Regions from separate parts of the Peribacillus sp. FSL K6-1552 genome, predicted to be linked through region 4. Evidence: a T-box and tRNA genes for the amino acid it is inferred to sense, from the RefSeq annotation. Region 4 holds a T-box; the other regions hold tRNA genes.
The links. The T-box of region 4 lies ahead of serS (serine--tRNA ligase). A T-box ahead of a tRNA ligase gene usually reads a tRNA of that ligase, here a tRNA-Ser.
Positions count from the first base shown of each region.

Region 1 (4,796 bases), 5.2 Mb from region 4:
AAATAGGATAACCTTTTGTGAACAATTTCAATATTTGATATAATTTCAAGGGAACTAATAATGATTTTGAGGAGAGAAATAATGCAAACAGAATACGACGACCTTCCCCTTAAACGAACCTGGAAAATTTGGTGGGAGTTAATTCGTCCACATACACTTACCGCAGCTTTTGTTCCAGTCCTACTTGGAACTATGATTGCACTTTTAGAAGATGGCGTAAATTGGCTACTATTTGCAGCCATGATGATTGCAAGTATCCTTATCCAAGCTGCAACGAACTTATTCAATGAATACTATGATTTCAAGAGAGGATTGGATACGGAAGAATCTGTTGGCATCGGTGGTGGCATTGTCCGTCATGGCATGACTCCAAAACTCATCATGACCTTAGCTCTTAGTATGTATGGCATCGCACTGATACTTGGAATCTATATCTGTGCAGCATCATCTTGGTGGCTTGCTGCGGTAGGCCTGGTCTGTATGCTTGTCGGCTACCTTTACACTGGCGGTCCACTGCCTATTTCATACACACCATTTGGAGAACTTTTTTCTGGATTGTTTATGGGCTTTTTGATAATCTTGATTGCCTATTTCATTCAAACTGGTTTTGTTTCTACCACAGCTATCTTAATTGCTATACCAAGCGGAATTTTAGTCGGGTTAATCAATTTATCCAATAACCTCCGTGATCATGACGGAGATAAGGCACACGGCCGTAAAACGATGCCTGTAGTAATGGGCAGAAAAAATGCCTTAACATTTATGGCAATTATGTTTGCCTTCTCTTACCTATGGCTAGTAGGATTAGTCCTAGCTGAAAGCGTTACAGCATGGATTTTGCTTGCCTTCCTAAGCATTCCGAAAGCCTTGGCAGCAATCAAAGGCTTCGTCGGTAAAACGTCACCTATTACGATGGTACCTGCGATGAAAGCCACGGCCCAAACGAACACCTTCTTCGGCCTGCTTATGGCCATTGGATTATTCATCAGCTATCTTATTTAATCGCTAAGGACTGAGTCGATTTTGACTCAGTCCTTTTTTGCTTCCTTCCAATTTGTTTCCCTCCCCTCCGATTCGGGTAATGGATAAGACACCCATCCAACCATTATTCAAATGAGATATAGACTTTCGAAGGAGTGAAATAAACATGGCAACCAAACAACAAACGCAACATTTAAAAAAAGAACTACTTATAGAAAAAGAAGAACTGAATAATAGGCTCAAAAATGATGAACAAACACTTCTAAATAAAAGTCAGACAGAATCTGTAGGGGAACTATCCTCCTATGACAATCATCCCGCTGACCTTGGAACTGAATTATTCGAAATGGAAAGAAACCAGGCACTAGATGAGCATGCACAATCTGAAATGGAAAAAGTCAAGAATGCATTGAATGCGATAGAAGCAGGCTTCTATGGCCATTGTAAAACCTGTGATACAGAAATCCCTTTTGAACGGCTTGAAGCCATACCTACCACTCTCTATTGTGTCGAGCACGCCCCAGAACGACCGACTACACAAGATCGACCAGTTGAAGAAGACGTACTGATTCCATCAAAGGGAAATAATTTTGAAAACCGTCATGGAAGTGAAATAGTAGATAAAGAAGATAGCTTTGGCGAAGTAGCCAAATTTGGTACATCTGAAACACCTGCGGATTACACGGGCGATCATGACAGCTATTATAATCTTTATAAAACAGAAGATGAAACCGATGGATTTTCTGAAGACTATGAAGGATTTGTAGCAAATGATATCGAAGGAAAAAAAATAAGGGGTATCCCGAATAAAAAGAAAAAGAACTATGAAGATACATTAGATGAAGAAAATGTTAAATCTCAGCTTGGAGACATTCCTTATAAACAAAAAGATAGTTATATCAATGAAGAGAAATAAATAAAAAAAAGAAGCATACAGAATGTATGCTTCTTTTTTATGACCCGTACGGGATTCGAACCCGTGTTACCGCCGTGAAAGGGCGGTGTCTTAACCGCTTGACCAACGGGCCAAATGGCGGAGAAGGAGGGATTTGAACCCTCGCGCCGCTCACGCGACCTACACCCTTAGCAGGGGCGCCTCTTCAGCCTCTTGAGTACTTCCCCATGGCTCCGCAGGTAGGACTCGAACCTACGACCGTTCGGTTAACAGCCGAATGCTCTACCACTGAGCTACTGCGGAACAATATGAATATGGTGGGCCTAAATGGACTCGAACCATCGACCTCACGCTTATCAGGCGTGCGCTCTAACCAGCTGAGCTATAGGCCCATAAATTGGAGCGGGTGAAGGGAATCGAACCCTCATCATCAGCTTGGAAGGCTGAGGTTTTACCACTAAACTACACCCGCGAAATGGGGCGACTGATGGGAATCGAACCCACGAATGCCTGAACCACAATCAGGTGCGTTAACCACTTCGCCACAATCGCCGTAATTTTTGAAATAATGGTGGCTCAGGACGGAATCGAACCGCCGACACAAGGATTTTCAGTCCTTTGCTCTACCGACTGAGCTACTGAGCCACATTTGTATTAAATTTAATAATGGCGGTCCCGACGGGAATCGAACCCGCGATCTCCTGCGTGACAGGCAGGCATGTTAACCGCTACACCACGGGACCTAATAATTGCGGGGACAGGATTTGAACCTGCGACCTTCGGGTTATGAGCCCGACGAGCTACCGGACTGCTCCACCCCGCGACGGTAATAATGAAACGATTTTGCATCAAGTTTTCGTGTAGATTGTTTCATCCGCTTCCTCTATGTAAAGGTTGTTTCAAAACAACTTGCTGCTTTTAAAGAAATGGAGGAGGTAGAGGGATTCGAACCCCCGCGGGATTTGACTCCCCTGTCGGTTTTCAAGACCGATCCCTTCAGCCGAACTTGGGTATACCTCCGTGGCTAAAAAAATTACATGGTGGACCTTGTAGGACTCGAACCTACGACCGGACGGTTATGAGCCGTCTGCTCTAACCAGCTGAGCTAAAGGTCCTTATATTTATTGGTAGCGGCGGAGGGGATCGAACCCCCGACCTCACGGGTATGAACCGTACGCTCTAGCCAGCTGAGCTACACCGCCAATATAATATAAGTTTTTGATGAAAAATGGTGGAGCCTAGCGGGATCGAACCGCTGACCTCCTGCGTGCAAGGCAGGCGCTCTCCCAGCTGAGCTAAGGCCCCATTCATTAGAAATCACGTGGTCGGGAAGACAGGATTCGAACCTGCGACCCCTTGGTCCCAAACCAAGTGCTCTACCAAGCTGAGCTACTTCCCGCAAAAAACATGGTGCGCCCGGCGGGAGTCGAACCTACAACCTTCTGATTCGTAGTCAGATGCTCTATCCAATTGAGCTACGGGCGCATATTAAGATGGTGCCGAGGACCGGAATCGAACCGGTACGGTAGTCACCTACCGCAGGATTTTAAGTCCTGTGCGTCTGCCAGTTCCGCCACCCCGGCACATACGAAAAGTGGAGCGGAAGACGGGATTCGAACCCGCGACCCCAACCTTGGCAAGGTTGTATTCTACCACTGAACTACTTCCGCATGAAAGATGCGGGTGAAGGGACTTGAACCCCCACGCCTTGCGGCGCCAGATCCTAAGTCTGGTGCGTCTGCCAATTCCGCCACACCCGCATAATATAATGGTGAGCCATGAAGGATTCGAACCTTCGACCCTCTGATTAAAAGTCAGATGCTCTACCAACTGAGCTAATGGCTCGTACGTTTAATAATAAAAGATGGTGCCGGCAAGAGGACTTGAACCCCCAACCTACTGATTACAAGTCAGTTGCTCTACCAGTTGAGCTACACCGGCAGGTGTAAAAAATGGTGGAGGATGACGGGATCGAACCGCCGACCCTCTGCTTGTAAGGCAGATGCTCTCCCAGCTGAGCTAATCCTCCATATGTGTAACTGCTTGGCGGCGTCCTACTCTCACAGGGGGAAACCCCCAACTACCATCGGCGCTGAAGAGCTTAACTGCCGTGTTCGGAATGGGAACGGGTGTGACCTCTTCGCTATCGCCACCAAACAATGTTAACATTTTTTTAAGACATATATTATTATAACGTCTTTTTGAAAAAATGCAAGAAGAAATTTTCATTCCTTCAAAACTAGATAATAAGAAGGTATTTCATTTTTTAAAGCGTGGTTAAGTCCTCGATCTATTAGTATCAGTCAGCTCCACATGTCGCCACGCTTCCACCTCTGACCTATCAACCTGATCATCTTTCAGGGATCTTACTAGCTTGCGCTATGGGAAATCTCATCTCGAGGGGGGCTTCATGCTTAGATGCTTTCAGCACTTATCCCGTCCGCACGTAGCTACCCAGCTATGCCTTTGGCAAGACAACTGGTACACCAGCGGTGCGTCCATCCCGGTCCTCTCGTACTAAGGACAGCTCCTCTCAAATTTCCTGCGCCCGCGACGGATAGGGACCGAACTGTCTCACGACGTTCTGAACCCAGCTCGCGTACCGCTTTAATGGGCGAACAGCCCAACCCTTGGGACCGACTACAGCCCCAGGATGCGATGAGCCGACATCGAGGTGCCAAACCTCCCCGTCGATGTGGACTCTTGGGGGAGATAAGCCTGTTATCCCCGGGGTAGCTTTTATCCGTTGAGCGATGGCCCTTCCATGCGGAACCACCGGATCACTAAGCCCGACTTTCGTCCCTGCTCGACTTGTAGGTCTCGCAGTCAAGCTCCCTTGTGCCTTTACACTCTACGAATGATTTCCAACCATTCTGAGGGAACCTTTGGGCGCCTCCGTTACTCTTTAGGAGGCGACCGC
Region 1 is NZ_JBBOST010000001.1:5,171,184-5,175,979, forward strand. Features, by position in the region: gene NST21_RS24725 (1,4-dihydroxy-2-naphthoate polyprenyltransferase) at 82-1,002, shown strand; gene NST21_RS24730 (TraR/DksA C4-type zinc finger protein) at 1,148-1,897, shown strand; tRNA gene NST21_RS24735 (tRNA-Glu) at 1,938-2,009, opposite strand; tRNA gene NST21_RS24740 (tRNA-Ser) at 2,013-2,103, opposite strand; tRNA gene NST21_RS24745 (tRNA-Asn) at 2,105-2,179, opposite strand; tRNA gene NST21_RS24750 (tRNA-Ile) at 2,192-2,268, opposite strand; tRNA gene NST21_RS24755 (tRNA-Gly) at 2,275-2,348, opposite strand; tRNA gene NST21_RS24760 (tRNA-His) at 2,353-2,428, opposite strand; tRNA gene NST21_RS24765 (tRNA-Phe) at 2,446-2,521, opposite strand; tRNA gene NST21_RS24770 (tRNA-Asp) at 2,544-2,619, opposite strand; tRNA gene NST21_RS24775 (tRNA-Met) at 2,626-2,699, opposite strand; tRNA gene NST21_RS24780 (tRNA-Ser) at 2,804-2,896, opposite strand; tRNA gene NST21_RS24785 (tRNA-Ile) at 2,915-2,991, opposite strand; tRNA gene NST21_RS24790 (tRNA-Met) at 3,002-3,078, opposite strand; tRNA gene NST21_RS24795 (tRNA-Ala) at 3,106-3,181, opposite strand; tRNA gene NST21_RS24800 (tRNA-Pro) at 3,199-3,275, opposite strand; tRNA gene NST21_RS24805 (tRNA-Arg) at 3,285-3,361, opposite strand; tRNA gene NST21_RS24810 (tRNA-Leu) at 3,371-3,459, opposite strand; tRNA gene NST21_RS24815 (tRNA-Gly) at 3,472-3,546, opposite strand; tRNA gene NST21_RS24820 (tRNA-Leu) at 3,555-3,636, opposite strand; tRNA gene NST21_RS24825 (tRNA-Lys) at 3,646-3,721, opposite strand; tRNA gene NST21_RS24830 (tRNA-Thr) at 3,742-3,817, opposite strand; tRNA gene NST21_RS24835 (tRNA-Val) at 3,830-3,905, opposite strand; rRNA gene rrf (5S ribosomal RNA) at 3,918-4,033, opposite strand; rRNA gene NST21_RS24845 (23S ribosomal RNA) at 4,150-4,796, opposite strand, start outside.
Region 1: it encodes a tRNA-Ser, which carries the amino acid that the T-box ahead of serS (serine--tRNA ligase) is inferred to sense. The anticodon was not compared.

Region 2 (4,796 bases), 290 kb from region 4:
ATCTCACGACACGAGCTGACGACAACCATGCACCACCTGTCACTCTGTCCCCCGAAGGGGAACGCCCTATCTCTAGGGTTGTCAGAGGATGTCAAGACCTGGTAAGGTTCTTCGCGTTGCTTCGAATTAAACCACATGCTCCACCGCTTGTGCGGGCCCCCGTCAATTCCTTTGAGTTTCAGCCTTGCGGCCGTACTCCCCAGGCGGAGTGCTTAATGCGTTAGCTGCAGCACTAAAGGGCGGAAACCCTCTAACACTTAGCACTCATCGTTTACGGCGTGGACTACCAGGGTATCTAATCCTGTTTGCTCCCCACGCTTTCGCGCCTCAGTGTCAGTTACAGACCAGAAAGTCGCCTTCGCCACTGGTGTTCCTCCAAATCTCTACGCATTTCACCGCTACACTTGGAATTCCACTTTCCTCTTCTGCACTCAAGTTCCCCAGTTTCCAATGACCCTCCACGGTTGAGCCGTGGGCTTTCACATCAGACTTAAGGAACCACCTGCGCGCGCTTTACGCCCAATAATTCCGGACAACGCTTGCCACCTACGTATTACCGCGGCTGCTGGCACGTAGTTAGCCGTGGCTTTCTGGTTAGGTACCGTCAAGGTACCAGCAGTTACTCTGGTACTTGTTCTTCCCTAACAACAGAACTTTACGACCCGAAGGCCTTCTTCGTTCACGCGGCGTTGCTCCGTCAGACTTTCGTCCATTGCGGAAGATTCCCTACTGCTGCCTCCCGTAGGAGTCTGGGCCGTGTCTCAGTCCCAGTGTGGCCGATCACCCTCTCAGGTCGGCTACGCATCGTCGCCTTGGTGAGCCATTACCTCACCAACTAGCTAATGCGCCGCGGGCCCATCTATAAGTGACAGCCGAAACCGTCTTTCCATCTTCTCTCATGCGAGAAAAGAACGTATCCGGTATTAGCTCCGGTTTCCCGAAGTTATCCCAGTCTTATAGGCAGGTTGCCCACGTGTTACTCACCCGTCCGCCGCTAATCTCAGGGAGCAAGCTCCCATCGATTCGCTCGACTTGCATGTATTAGGCACGCCGCCAGCGTTCGTCCTGAGCCAGGATCAAACTCTCCGAAGAAATGTTTGACTTGCTCATTTTGCTTTTTGATAGTGTGTGCTCACTTAAAATTTAACGTTGGCGCTTTGTTTTGTTCAGTTTTCAAAGAGCAATAATGGAGCGGGTGAAGAGAATCGAACTCTCATCATCAGCTTGGAAGGCTGAGGTTTTACCACTAAACTACACCCGCATTTTATTTTTCAAATTATTTCTAAGAAAGAATGGTCGGGAAGACAGGATTCGAACCTGCGACCCCTTGGTCCCAAACCAAGTGCTCTACCAAGCTGAGCTACTTCCCGTAAAATATGGTGCGCCCGGCGGGAGTCGAACCTACAACCTTCTGATTCGTAGTCAGATGCTCTATCCAATTGAGCTACGGGCGCTAATTTCTATGATGTTTTTGGTGCGGCCGAGAGGATTTGAACCTCCACGGGGTTTCCCCCACTAGGCCCTCAACCTAGCGCGTCTGCCATTCCGCCACGACCGCGAAAGCGACTTTGTAAGTATAACACCTTTTCAACTTGTTGTCAAGAAGAAAATTATCAGTGCGGGTGAAGGGACTTGAACCCCCACGCCTTGCGGCGCCAGATCCTAAGTCTGGTGCGTCTGCCAATTCCGCCACACCCGCGAAACAAATGGTGAGCCATGAAGGATTCGAACCTTCGACCCTCTGATTAAAAGTCAGATGCTCTACCAACTGAGCTAATGGCTCTAAATAAAATGGCTGGGCTAGAAGGGATCGAACCTTCGCATGACGGAATCAAAATCCGTTGCCTTACCGCTTGGCTATAGCCCAATAATCAATTACTAATTAACAGCCAGATTAATATTATATCACAATAATTTAATTCTAGCAAGTGTTTTTTTAAAAAGAAATAAATGGCGGTCCCGACGGGAATCGAACCCGCGATCTCCTGCGTGACAGGCAGGCATGTTAACCGCTACACCACGGGACCAGTAATTTAATTTAAATATACAAAAGATGGTGACCCATACGGGATTCGAACCCGTGTTACCGCCGTGAAAGGGCGGTGTCTTAACCGCTTGACCAATGGGCCGTGATAAAATGTGTAGCTGGCGGAGAAGGAGGGATTTGAACCCTCGCGCCGCTTACGCGACCTACACCCTTAGCAGGGGCGCCTCTTCAGCCTCTTGAGTACTTCCCCAAAAAAATGGCTCCGCAGGTAGGACTCGAACCTACGACCGTTCGGTTAACAGCCGAATGCTCTACCACTGAGCTACTGCGGAATAATGAAAATTGGGTTCCTTTTTTACGCTCAAGGACCTTAGTGGTTGTCGTGAAGAACAAGTTGTTATCTTGTCGACTCTTATGATTATAAGGAGGTTGCAACATAAAGTCAAGGGTTCTTTTGTTTTTTTTTATTTATTTGCTTCTTTTTCTTTAAAACCTTGGTAGATCAGTGTTCCACGACACTTACCACAGACAAAACGAGTGGTATCGATACGCTTCTTTCTTAAATATAACTCCTGACAGTTTTCACATCTATATTGAATAGTATTCATTTTTCTCTTTAACTGGTTTGACGGTAGTGGCGTGCAAAATCTTGGGGCTCCAACTTTTTCGAGTAAACGCTTAAAGTCAGTATCACGATGCTGGTATCCTTTCTTCTCAAGGTGGAGGTGATAATGGCACAATTCATGCTTTATGATTCCTATCAATTCTTCCACTCCACGTTCATCAAGATATTTCTTATTAATTTCTATATTATGTGAACGTAGCAAGTACCTTCCTCCAGTCGTTCGAAGGCGCGGATTAAAACAAGCTAGGTGTCTAAAGGGCTTTTGAAAGTCTTTCCTCGAAATATCTTCAACTAATTTTTGCAATTGCTGATTATCCATCTTCCCCCTCCCTTTCCTTGGTAACATGACAACCCATTATAACATAGACTAATAAAACAATAGAAAACTACTGGAGGTAAGCGCTATGCCTAATTGGTTCCAAAATCAAATTCGTAAAGCCTTTTATGAAAAGGATTATTATCAAGTGAAGATGTTGAATCAATGCTGGTTTTTTTATCAAAAAAAAGAAAGTCTTCGATTATAGACCTCCATTTGAACCAAGCACTAATAAATTCTAAAGAAGCATTACTATTCTTACCGTAATAAAAAACCCCTTCTATATAGAAGGAGTTTATAATAGCTAATCTTGATCTTTAGGCTGCAGCATCGTTAAAGATACCCTTTGCTTTTGAGAGTCCACCTTCTCGACCCAAACTGTTACAACATCCCCAACAGCAACTACATCCAATGGATGCTTTACAAATCGGTTGCTTAATTTAGAAATATGCACCAGCCCGTCCTGTTTGACACCGATGTCCACAAATGCACCGAAGTCTACAACATTCCTTACTGTACCTTGTAATTCCATTCCGGTTTTTAAATCCTCCATTTTTAGCACATCTTGCTTAAGCAGAGGTTTTGATAGTTCATCTCTAGGGTCTCTTCCCGGCTTCATTAGATCATCAATAATGTCCTTAATCGTGATTTCTCCTATTTCTAATTCATCCACTAATTCTGTTGGATTTAATTTGACTAACTCTTTATTCAAAACATCACTGCCTAAGTCTTCAGATGTGAATCCTATTTTCTTTAACAGTTTATTCACGGCCCCGTAGTTCTCCGGATGGATCGCGGTTTGGTCCAAAGGTTCATTGCCATTAATAATACGCAAAAAACCTATGCACTGTTCGTACGTTTTAGCACCAAGCCGAGGAATTTTCTTTAATTCCTTCCTGCTTGAAAACTTCCCTTCTTCTTCCCTTTTCTTCACTATATTTTGAGCAACAGATTTTGATAACCCAGCTACATATTGTAATAGAGATGACGAAGCTGTATTGACGTTCACCCCAACTTGGTTAACAGCCGTTTCAACAACAAAAGTAAGGGATTCTGATAACTTTTTCTGAGAAACATCGTGCTGATACTGACCTACTCCTACGGATTGGGGATCGATTTTAACAAGTTCCGCAAGTGGATCTTGCAGTCTTCTCCCAATTGATACTGCACTTCTCTGCTCAACTTGAAGATCCGGAAACTCTTCACGAGCAATATCAGATGCTGAATACACACTGGCACCTGCTTCATTAACAATTATATAAGAAATATTCCCTTTCACTTCTTTTAAAATATCTGCAATAAATTGCTCCGATTCACGAGATGCCGTTCCATTACCTATTGCCACAATCTCCACTGCGAATCGCTGAAGAATTTCAATTGTTTTTTCACGAGCAGCTTCAAACTTCGCAGCAGGAGGGTGGGGGTAGATTACACTGATATCGAGTACTTTGCCTGTCTCATCAATAACAGCCAACTTACAACCCGTCCGATATGCTGGATCTAGAGCAAGGACCACTTTCCCTTTAAGAGGAGGCTGTAATAGTAAATTGCGAAGGTTTTCCGAGAATATATGGATAGCTTGATCTTCTGCTTTTTCCGTTAGCTCTTTTCTTATTTCCCGTTCTACAGAAGGCATGATTAGACGCTTAAGTCCGTCTTCAATCGCTTCCTTAATCAACCCTGCCGCTTCGGATTGATTATTTTTAATGATTTTCCGTTCCAAATAACTAATAATAATTTCTGTCCGAGGCTGGATGGATATTCGTAGAACCTCTTCCTTTTCACCTCTATTAAGTGCCAAGACTCGATGTGGGACGATTTTTTGGACAGGCTCTTCATATTCATAGTACATTTCGAAGATTTTTTTT
Region 2 is NZ_JBBOST010000001.1:306,722-311,517, reverse strand. Features, by position in the region: rRNA gene NST21_RS01610 (16S ribosomal RNA) at 1-1,092, opposite strand, end outside; tRNA gene NST21_RS01605 (tRNA-Gly) at 1,188-1,261, opposite strand; tRNA gene NST21_RS01600 (tRNA-Pro) at 1,294-1,370, opposite strand; tRNA gene NST21_RS01595 (tRNA-Arg) at 1,378-1,454, opposite strand; tRNA gene NST21_RS01590 (tRNA-Leu) at 1,473-1,558, opposite strand; tRNA gene NST21_RS01585 (tRNA-Leu) at 1,618-1,699, opposite strand; tRNA gene NST21_RS01580 (tRNA-Lys) at 1,708-1,783, opposite strand; tRNA gene NST21_RS01575 (tRNA-Gln) at 1,793-1,867, opposite strand; tRNA gene NST21_RS01570 (tRNA-Asp) at 1,952-2,027, opposite strand; tRNA gene NST21_RS01565 (tRNA-Glu) at 2,055-2,129, opposite strand; tRNA gene NST21_RS01560 (tRNA-Ser) at 2,147-2,237, opposite strand; tRNA gene NST21_RS01555 (tRNA-Asn) at 2,245-2,319, opposite strand; gene NST21_RS01550 (SprT family protein) at 2,452-2,931, opposite strand; gene cmpA (cortex morphogenetic protein CmpA) at 3,017-3,136, shown strand; gene NST21_RS01540 (Tex family protein) at 3,233-4,796, opposite strand, start outside.
Region 2: it encodes a tRNA-Ser, which carries the amino acid that the T-box ahead of serS (serine--tRNA ligase) is inferred to sense. The anticodon was not compared.

Region 3 (4,796 bases), 770 kb from region 4:
ACGGAGCCGCAGCGAAAGCGAGTCTGAATAGGGCGAATGAGTATGAGGTCGTAGACCCGAAACCAGGTGATCTACCCATGTCCAGGGTGAAGTTCAGGTAACACTGAATGGAGGCCCGAACCCACGCACGTTGAAAAGTGCGGGGATGAGGTGTGGGTAGCGGAGAAATTCCAATCGAACCTGGAGATAGCTGGTTCTCTCCGAAATAGCTTTAGGGCTAGCCTCAAGATGAGAGTATTGGAGGTAGAGCACTGATTGGACTAGGGGCCCCCAACGGGTTACCGAATTCAGTCAAACTCCGAATGCCAAATACTTATTCTTGGGAGTCAGACTGCGAGTGATAAGATCCGTAGTCGAAAGGGAAACAGCCCAGACCACCAGCTAAGGTCCCAAAGTATACGTTAAGTGGAAAAGGATGTGGAGTTGCTTAGACAACCAGGATGTTGGCTCAGAAGCAGCCATCATTTAAAGAGTGCGTAATAGCTCACTGGTCGAGTGACTCCGCGCCGAAAATGTACCGGGGCTAAACGTATCACCGAAGCTGTGGATTGACACCGTATGGTGTCGATGGTAGGAGAGCGTTCTAAGGGCGTTGAAGTCAGACCGGAAGGACTGGTGGAGCGCTTAGAAGTGAGAATGCCGGTATGAGTAGCGAAAGAAGGGTGAGAATCCCTTCCACCGAATGCCTAAGGTTTCCTGAGGAAGGCTCGTCCGCTCAGGGTTAGTCGGGACCTAAGCCGAGGCCGAAAGGCGTAGGCGATGGACAACAGGTTGATATTCCTGTACCACCTATACATCGTTTGAACGATGGGGGGACGCAGAAGGATAGGGTAAGCGCGCTGTTGGATATGCGCGTCCAAGCAGTTAGGCCGGAAACGAGGCAAATCCCGTTTCCATTAAGGCGGAGCTGTGATGGCGAGGGAAATATAGTACCGAAGTTCCTGATTCCACGCTGCCAAGAAAAGCCTCTAGTGAGATGTAAGGTGCCCGTACCGCAAACCGACACAGGTAGGCGAGGAGAGAATCCTAAGGTGTGCGAGAGAACTCTCGTTAAGGAACTCGGCAAAATGACCCCGTAACTTCGGGAGAAGGGGTGCTTTTTAGGGTGAATAGCCCAGAAAAGCCGCAGTGAATAGGCCCAGGCGACTGTTTAGCAAAAACACAGGTCTCTGCGAAGCCGCAAGGCGAAGTATAGGGGCTGACACCTGCCCGGTGCTGGAAGGTTAAGGGGAGAGGTTAGCGCAAGCGAAGCTTTGAACCGAAGCCCCAGTAAACGGCGGCCGTAACTATAACGGTCCTAAGGTAGCGAAATTCCTTGTCGGGTAAGTTCCGACCCGCACGAAAGGTGTAACGATCTGGGCACTGTCTCAACGAGAGACTCGGTGAAATTATAGTACCTGTGAAGATGCAGGTTACCCGCGACAGGACGGAAAGACCCCGTGGAGCTTTACTGCAGCCTGATATTGAATTTTGGTACAGCTTGTACAGGATAGGTAGGAGCCTGAGAAGCCGGAGCGCTAGCTTCGGTGGAGGCGTTGGTGGGATACTACCCTGGCTGTATTGAAATTCTAACCCGCGCCCCTTATCGGGGTGGGAGACAGTGTCAGGTGGGCAGTTTGACTGGGGCGGTCGCCTCCTAAAGAGTAACGGAGGCGCCCAAAGGTTCCCTCAGAATGGTTGGAAATCATTCGTAGAGTGTAAAGGCACAAGGGAGCTTGACTGCGAGACCTACAAGTCGAGCAGGGACGAAAGTCGGGCTTAGTGATCCGGTGGTTCCGCATGGAAGGGCCATCGCTCAACGGATAAAAGCTACCCCGGGGATAACAGGCTTATCTCCCCCAAGAGTCCACATCGACGGGGAGGTTTGGCACCTCGATGTCGGCTCATCGCATCCTGGGGCTGTAGTCGGTCCCAAGGGTTGGGCTGTTCGCCCATTAAAGCGGTACGCGAGCTGGGTTCAGAACGTCGTGAGACAGTTCGGTCCCTATCCGTCGCGGGCGCAGGAAATTTGAGAGGAGCTGTCCTTAGTACGAGAGGACCGGGATGGACGCACCGCTGGTGTACCAGTTGTCTTGCCAAAGGCATAGCTGGGTAGCTACGTGCGGACGGGATAAGTGCTGAAAGCATCTAAGCATGAAGCCCCCCTCGAGATGAGATTTCCCATAGCGCAAGCTAGTAAGATCCCTGAAAGATGATCAGGTTGATAGGTCAGAGGTGGAAGCGTGGCGACATGTGGAGCTGACTGATACTAATAGATCGAGGACTTAACCACGCTTTAAAAAATGAAATACCTTCTTATTATCTAGTTTTGAAGGAATGAAAATTTCTTCTTGCATTTTCTCAAAAATACGTTATAATAATATATGTCTTGAAAAAATGTTAATAATGTTTGGTGACGATAGCGAAGAGGTCACACCCGTTCCCATTCCGAACACGGCAGTTAAGCTCTTCAGCGCCGATGGTAGTTGGGGGTTTCCCCCTGTGAGAGTAGGACGTCGCCAAGCTTATATCGTTCCGCAGTAGCTCAGTGGTAGAGCATTCGGCTGTTAACCGAACGGTCGTAGGTTCGAGTCCTACCTGCGGAGCCATTATTGGAGAGCTGTCCGAGTGGCCGAAGGAGCACGATTGGAAATCGTGTAGACGGGTAACCCTGTCTCAAGGGTTCAAATCCCTTGCTCTCCGCCATTTACAACTGGCCCGTTGGTCAAGCGGTTAAGACACCGCCCTTTCACGGCGGTAACACGGGTTCGAATCCCGTACGGGTCACCATTTCGAAAACATATGGAGGATTAGCTCAGCTGGGAGAGCATCTGCCTTACAAGCAGAGGGTCGGCGGTTCGATCCCGTCATCCTCCACCATTTTTTAAAAAGCAACAAGTTGTTTCTATATATCAGATATGATGAAACAGTTAAAACGAAAACTTGATGCAATAGCAGCATTATTAACGTCGCGGGGTGGAGCAGTCCGGTAGCTCGTCGGGCTCATAACCCGAAGGTCGCAGGTTCAAATCCTGTCCCCGCAATCTATGGTCCCGTGGTGTAGCGGTTAACATGCCTGCCTGTCACGCAGGAGATCGCGGGTTCGATTCCCGTCGGGACCGCCATTTTTATTGTTTGGCTCAGTAGCTCAGTCGGTAGAGCAAAGGACTGAAAATCCTTGTGTCGGCGGTTCGATTCCGTCCTGAGCCACCATTGTAGTGCCGGTGTAGCTCAACTGGTAGAGCAACTGACTTGTAATCAGTAGGTTGGGGGTTCAAGTCCTCTTGCCGGCACCAGTAACATCCATATGCGGAGGGGTAGCGAAGTGGCTAAACGCGGCGGACTGTAAATCCGCTCCTTCGGGTTCGGCAGTTCGAATCTGCCCCCCTCCACCATTTTATTTATAGGGGTATAGTTTAAAGGTAGAACAGAGGTCTCCAAAACCTCCAGTGTGGGTTCGAGTCCTACTACCCCTGCCAATTTTAATTTTATAATGGCGATTGTGGCGAAGTGGTTAACGCACCTGATTGTGGTTCAGGCATTCGTGGGTTCGATTCCCATCAGTCGCCCCATTTTTTAATAAATGATGGTATAATAAATATAACGTCAATGGGCTATAGCCAAGCGGTAAGGCAACGGATTTTGATTCCGTCATGCGAAGGTTCGATCCCTTCTAGCCCAGCCATTCGCGAAAGTAGTTCAGTGGTAGAATACAACCTTGCCAAGGTTGGGGTCGCGGGTTCGAATCCCGTCTTTCGCTCCAAAAACGTTGGCGGCATAGCCAAGCGGTAAGGCAGAGGTCTGCAAAACCTTTACCACCGGTTCGATTCCGGTTGCCGCCTCCAACAAAAATGCCGGTGTGGCGGAATTGGCAGACGCGCACGACTCAAAATCGTGTTCCTCTGGAGTGCCGGTTCGACCCCGGCCACCGGTATCTTAGAACGGCGATATAAAGCGGTTTTCCTTAATTGGAAAGCCGTTTTTTCGTGTTTTCACGGATTTTTAGTCGTGCGTTTTTATTTAGGCTATGTTAAATCAGAATGTTTTGATTTTCGACCAAAAAAAAACGCCCACTGAAAGGGCAGTTGTTTGAACTAACGTTACCTGTTAGCGGAACGAAGCTGCCGATTGATCTCCGTGGCAACCTCACGGTGTAGTTTAATAGATAAGAGTCTAGCGACCCTCCCATTTCTCTAAAATGATAAATATTTCCTAAAAATTTATTAATAAAAAAGCCGCGACAACTTCATGTACAACTGAATAATTTAATTTATGACATCAAAAGGAGGTGGTTGTATGAGTAATAAACGGCCAGATGTAGTCATTATAGTTAGAGATGAAGATGATTTTGAGAATATTGCTAAATTTGAAATAATCGGAAGCGCATCCCCGTGTAGAGAGTTCCTACGGGTAGGTGCTCCTATAAGTGATGTTGTATTATGTATGGTTAGGAATGGGTTTGTAAACGCTCAGGCTGAAAACGCTGTTATATTTTTCCGTCCTAGGTAATGTCTGACTTCGACTTGATGTTATCCTCTTCAGGTAGACTGTAAAAAAAGTGGACAAGGTATGATGTTCATAATAGTCGACTTGGAAGGGAGTTTTTTATGGCACTTACAAACGTTCAAGCAGTGAACACGTTGAAAATGAATCTTACGAATACAACCGAATAGTGTGACGTCATTCACGCTTTATATTGTCGATATATCAACGGATAAGGGTTCGATTCCATTTCGAAATTGCCCGAAGCACGGCTCAAAATCGTGTTCATCTGGAGTGCGGGTTCGACCCCGGCCACCGGTAGCGAAGAAAAGCTA
Region 3 is NZ_JBBOST010000001.1:783,130-787,925, forward strand. Features, by position in the region: rRNA gene NST21_RS03665 (23S ribosomal RNA) at 1-2,272, shown strand, start outside; rRNA gene rrf (5S ribosomal RNA) at 2,389-2,504, shown strand; tRNA gene NST21_RS03675 (tRNA-Asn) at 2,514-2,588, shown strand; tRNA gene NST21_RS03680 (tRNA-Ser) at 2,594-2,685, shown strand; tRNA gene NST21_RS03685 (tRNA-Glu) at 2,695-2,769, shown strand; tRNA gene NST21_RS03690 (tRNA-Val) at 2,784-2,859, shown strand; tRNA gene NST21_RS03695 (tRNA-Met) at 2,950-3,023, shown strand; tRNA gene NST21_RS03700 (tRNA-Asp) at 3,029-3,104, shown strand; tRNA gene NST21_RS03705 (tRNA-Phe) at 3,117-3,192, shown strand; tRNA gene NST21_RS03710 (tRNA-Thr) at 3,200-3,275, shown strand; tRNA gene NST21_RS03715 (tRNA-Tyr) at 3,291-3,374, shown strand; tRNA gene NST21_RS03720 (tRNA-Trp) at 3,385-3,458, shown strand; tRNA gene NST21_RS03725 (tRNA-His) at 3,476-3,551, shown strand; tRNA gene NST21_RS03730 (tRNA-Gln) at 3,590-3,664, shown strand; tRNA gene NST21_RS03735 (tRNA-Gly) at 3,668-3,742, shown strand; tRNA gene NST21_RS03740 (tRNA-Cys) at 3,751-3,824, shown strand; tRNA gene NST21_RS03745 (tRNA-Leu) at 3,833-3,913, shown strand; gene NST21_RS03750 (hypothetical protein) at 4,276-4,488, shown strand.
Region 3: it encodes a tRNA-Ser, which carries the amino acid that the T-box ahead of serS (serine--tRNA ligase) is inferred to sense. The anticodon was not compared.

Region 4 (4,796 bases):
TGCTGATAATTTTCCAATAGTGCGGCAACTGTCCGGCCGATTGCCAATCCTGACCCATTTAGTGTATGAATATGTTCTGGTTTCCCTTTAACATCACGGCGGAAACGGATATTAGCCCGTCTAGCCTGGAATGCTTCGAAGTTACTACAAGAAGAAATTTCGCGATACGTTCCATAGCTCGGGATCCAGACTTCGATATCATACTTTTTCGCAGCAGTGAAACCAAGATCGCCTGTACACATGCTTAATACTCGATAAGGAAGGCCTAGCAATTGAAGGACTTTTTCAGCATGTCCTGTAAGGTTTTCCAATTCTGCATAAGAGTCTTCTGGCTTTACAAACTTCACTAATTCCACTTTATTAAACTGGTGCTGGCGAATTAACCCACGAGTATCGCGACCAGCAGAACCTGCTTCTGAACGGAAAGATGCACTGTATGCTGCATAGCTTATCGGCAGATCGTCTATGCTTAGGATTTCATCACGATGGAAATTTGTCACAGGCACTTCAGCTGTTGGAATCAAGAAATAATCGTCGCTCTCAATACGGAAAGCATCTTCCTCGAATTTAGGTAACTGACCTGTGCCTGTCATGCTTGCACGGTTCACCATATATGGAGGCAGCATTTCTTCATATCCATGTTCTTCAACATGAAGGTCGAGCATAAAACTAATTAACGCACGCTCTAAACGAGCACCGAGACCTCTATAAAAAACAAATCGGCTTCCGGTTACTTTTGCTGCCCGTTCAAAATCAAGGATTCCTAAATCTCCAGCCACATCCCAATGTGGTTTCGGTTCAAACTTAAATTGCGGCAATTCGCCCCATTTACGGATTTCAACATTATCATCTTCCGTTTCACCCACTGGTACACTTTCATGTGGAATATTAGGGATAGAAAGCAGCAGCGTTCCTAACTGGGATTCTACTTCACGAAGTTCATCATCAAATCCTTTGATTTGATCACCAACCTCACGCATTTCCACAATCAACTGGTCTGCATCTTTTTTCTCCCGTTTCAATACAGCTACTTGCTGTGAAACTTCATTCCGTTTACTTTTCAGTTTTTCTGTATCAGCAATTAAAGATCGACGCTTCACGTCTAACTCCTCAAATTTACCTAAATCAGTTAAATCTTCTCCTCTAAATTGCAGAACACGTTTCACTTCTTCAAAATTATTTCGTACATATTTCAAATCCAACATTTACAGTTCCTCCTCATTTATGATTTGATAATTTATCAGAGAACGCAAAAAACTCCCGTCCCCTGAAGAAGGGACGAGAGTTAACCCGCGTTGCCACCCTAGTTGAAGGCATATGAAAAACACCTTCCACTTATCACGATAACGGCTTTTAACCGAAAGTAATTACTGACCCAATTAAGGTGTTCCATACTCTGCTCCAGGAGGGATTCACAAAACTCTAACACCGATTTCCACCAGCCATCGGCTCTCTTTAGAAAGAAATATTTGTTACTATATCCTGTCATGGCTTTCTCATAATCAAATTCTTTTCCATAATGTACTATAATTTTATACATTACGCAACCGTTTTATACACGAAACTTAAAACCAGCCTTTTACAGTAGAAGATACACTGCTCCATACATCACCAAAGAATCCACCAACTGCTCGCATTGATAACACAAACCAGTTTGCTTTTTCAACAGATTCTGCAGCTACGACGTCAACTTTCGCTGAATCCCCGTTAATATACCCGTAATCTTTACCATTTTTAGGAGTAACAGTGATGTAGCCAACCTTCTCACCTTTTTTGATTGGTGCAGTCAACTTACCGTCTTTGTCCAATTTGTTTTTATCAATCACTAATTCTGTTTTATAGTTTTCTTTCTCACCATTCTCAACAAGCAGTTCAATCGCTTTTTTAGATTGGATATTAACATTTTTCTCCTTACCTTTAACTACCGAAAGGGTTTCTTTCCCTTTCACTTGGTAATTGGCAGGAAGAATTTTTTCTTTTTCAAATGTTGCATATGCATAGTCCATCAGCTTAGTACTATCCCTGAAGCGTTCATTTTTAGTAGTAGACTTCATAACCACTGTAATATAACGTTGACCATCTCGGATAACTGTCCCCGTATGACCATAACCGGCAAAGTCAGTAGAACCTGTTTTCAGACCGTCTACACCTTTATATTCAAAAATCAGACCAGGTAACATCCAGTTGAAGTTTGGATACTCTTTCCCATCACGGAACTTCAATTTAGAAATGCTGGCATACTTTAATACTTCCGGATAATCATTAATAAGACGATAAGCAAGAAGTGCAGTATCAGTTGCTGTCATTACATTTTCTTCATCTTTTTTACCAGTAGGATACTCCCCTAACAAATTAGAGTTATTCAAGCCGCTGGCATTGACGAATTTATGGTTTTTCAGACCTAGCTTTTTCGCTTTTTCGTTCATCAATTTCACAAAATTCTTTTCACTACCTGAAACTAGCTGAGCTAAGGCTACTGTCGCTGCATTTCCTGAATAGACAGCCATCGCTTGATATAGTTCCTTAACTGTATAATCTTCACCTTCTGTTAAACCAACATTCGACAAATTCGGTGCTTTTGAAAGATCATGTACATACTTATTTATTTTAACTTTTTGATCCCAAGTGATTTTCCCATTTTCAATTGACTCCATTATGATATATTCTGTCATCATTTTTGACATGGATGCAATCCCTAATACTTTATCGGCATTTTTTTCATACACGATTTGTCCTGTTTTACCATCTATAATGATGGCTGCCTCTGCCTTTAAACCTAAATTATCAGATTCAGCTTCAGCTTCCCCCGGTTGATAGGCAAATTGCGACATAACAAGAACAAAAACAAAAGTGAAAATGAGGGTAATCTTGCTGATTTTTTTCAATTTCCAATACCTCCAACTATTAAGCTTATCTCTATAACAAAAGAAGAAACTCTATCTATTTCCCTTAATCCTTGTTTAGTTTATCACAGAAGAAATAAAAAAAATAGACAGAGTCATCGGAGACCCTGCCTATTTTCACTTTAAATTTTAATGACAATTATAAGTTAAATTTATTACAATGAATAGTTCGGCGCTTCTTTTGTAATTTGAACATCATGTGGGTGACTTTCCCTTAACCCCGCACCAGTCATTTTAATAAATTGAGAGTTTTCTCTCAAATCTTCTAATGAAGCTGTACCGCAATATCCCATTCCTGAACGAATACCACCGATCAGTTGGAAAATAGTATCTGAAAGAGGTCCTTTATATGGAAGGCGTCCTTCTATGCCCTCTGGAACAAATTTCTTATTATCTTCCTGGAAGTAACGATCCTTAGAACCTTTTTCCATTGCTGCAACAGAACCCATTCCCCGGTACACTTTAAAACGGCGTCCTTGGAAGATTTCTGTTTCACCTGGGCTTTCAGTTACACCGGCAAGCATACTTCCAAGCATGACTGCGTGTCCACCTGCGGCTAGAGCTTTAACGATATCACCCGAGTATTTAATTCCGCCATCAGCGATAATTGTTTTTCCATGTTTCCTTGCTTCTGTTGCGCAATCGAAAACGGCCGTAATTTGAGGAACGCCTACACCAGCTACAACTCTTGTAGTACAAATAGATCCCGGTCCAATTCCCACTTTAACAACATCGGCTCCTGCTTCAATCAGTGCTTTCGTTCCTTCCGCAGTGGCCACGTTACCAGCGATGATAGTAAGTTCAGGATATTTCCCGCGAATCTCCTTTACTGCGTCAAGGACGCCTGCTGAATGACCATGAGCAGTATCAAGTACAATTGCATCTACTTGAGACTTAACAAGCATTTCTACACGCTTCATTGTATCTTTAGTCACACCGACAGCAGCACCTGCGAGTAATCTACCTTGCTTATCTTTTGCTGAATTAGGGAACTCAATAACTTTCTCGATATCCTTGATTGTAATAAGCCCTTTTAATACACCGTTATCGTCTACAAGAGGGAGTTTTTCAATTTTATACTTCTGAAGAATTTTCTCGGCTTGTTCCAAGTTAGTTCCAACTGGAGCTGTAACCAGATTCTCTATTGTCATAACACTAGAAATCTTCAAGGAAAAATCGGAAATAAATCGCAAATCACGGTTCGTAATAATACCAACAAGTTTTTGATCCTGTTCATTATTAACAACTGGTACACCCGAAATACGGTATTTACCCATTAAATGCTCTGCATCAAACACTTGGTGATCTGGTGTTAGGAAAAATGGATCTGTAATAACACCGCTTTCTGAACGTTTTACTTTATCAACTAATTCAGCTTGTGCTTCAATCGACATATTCTTATGAATAATACCTAACCCACCTTGACGAGCCATAGCAATTGCCATCTCTGCTTCTGTTACGGTATCCATTCCTGCACTGATGATAGGAAGGTTGAGCTTTAAATTCTCGGCTAAGTTGACTTGAAGGTTAACATCTTTCGGTAAAACCTCTGATTTCGCTGGAATTAATAGGACATCATCAAAGGTTAAACCTTCTTTTGCAAATTTATTTTCCCACATAATTTTCCCCTCCTGCTTAAAAATATTATTTGTAGGTTATCAATAGGACATACTACTGTCAAGAAGAGAAATAAATGTTAGATTATTCTATCAATTCAAAGGAGAGGCTGCAATGCCTGAAAACAATGATAATTTCGATAAATATATGCCTTTTTTTTCTGCATCTTCATCTCAACTTTTTTTACAAAAATGTTACACACATGAAAAAATAGAAGATGCAGAAATAAAAAGTTACGAAAACTGTTATCCTTTTATATACCATCTTGAACATGCG
Region 4 is NZ_JBBOST010000001.1:16,780-21,575, reverse strand. Features, by position in the region: gene serS (serine--tRNA ligase) at 1-1,205, opposite strand, end outside; T-box leader at 1,272-1,498, opposite strand; gene NST21_RS00080 (D-alanyl-D-alanine carboxypeptidase family protein) at 1,566-2,885, opposite strand; gene guaB (IMP dehydrogenase) at 3,059-4,522, opposite strand; gene NST21_RS00070 (YaaC family protein) at 4,635-4,796, shown strand, end outside.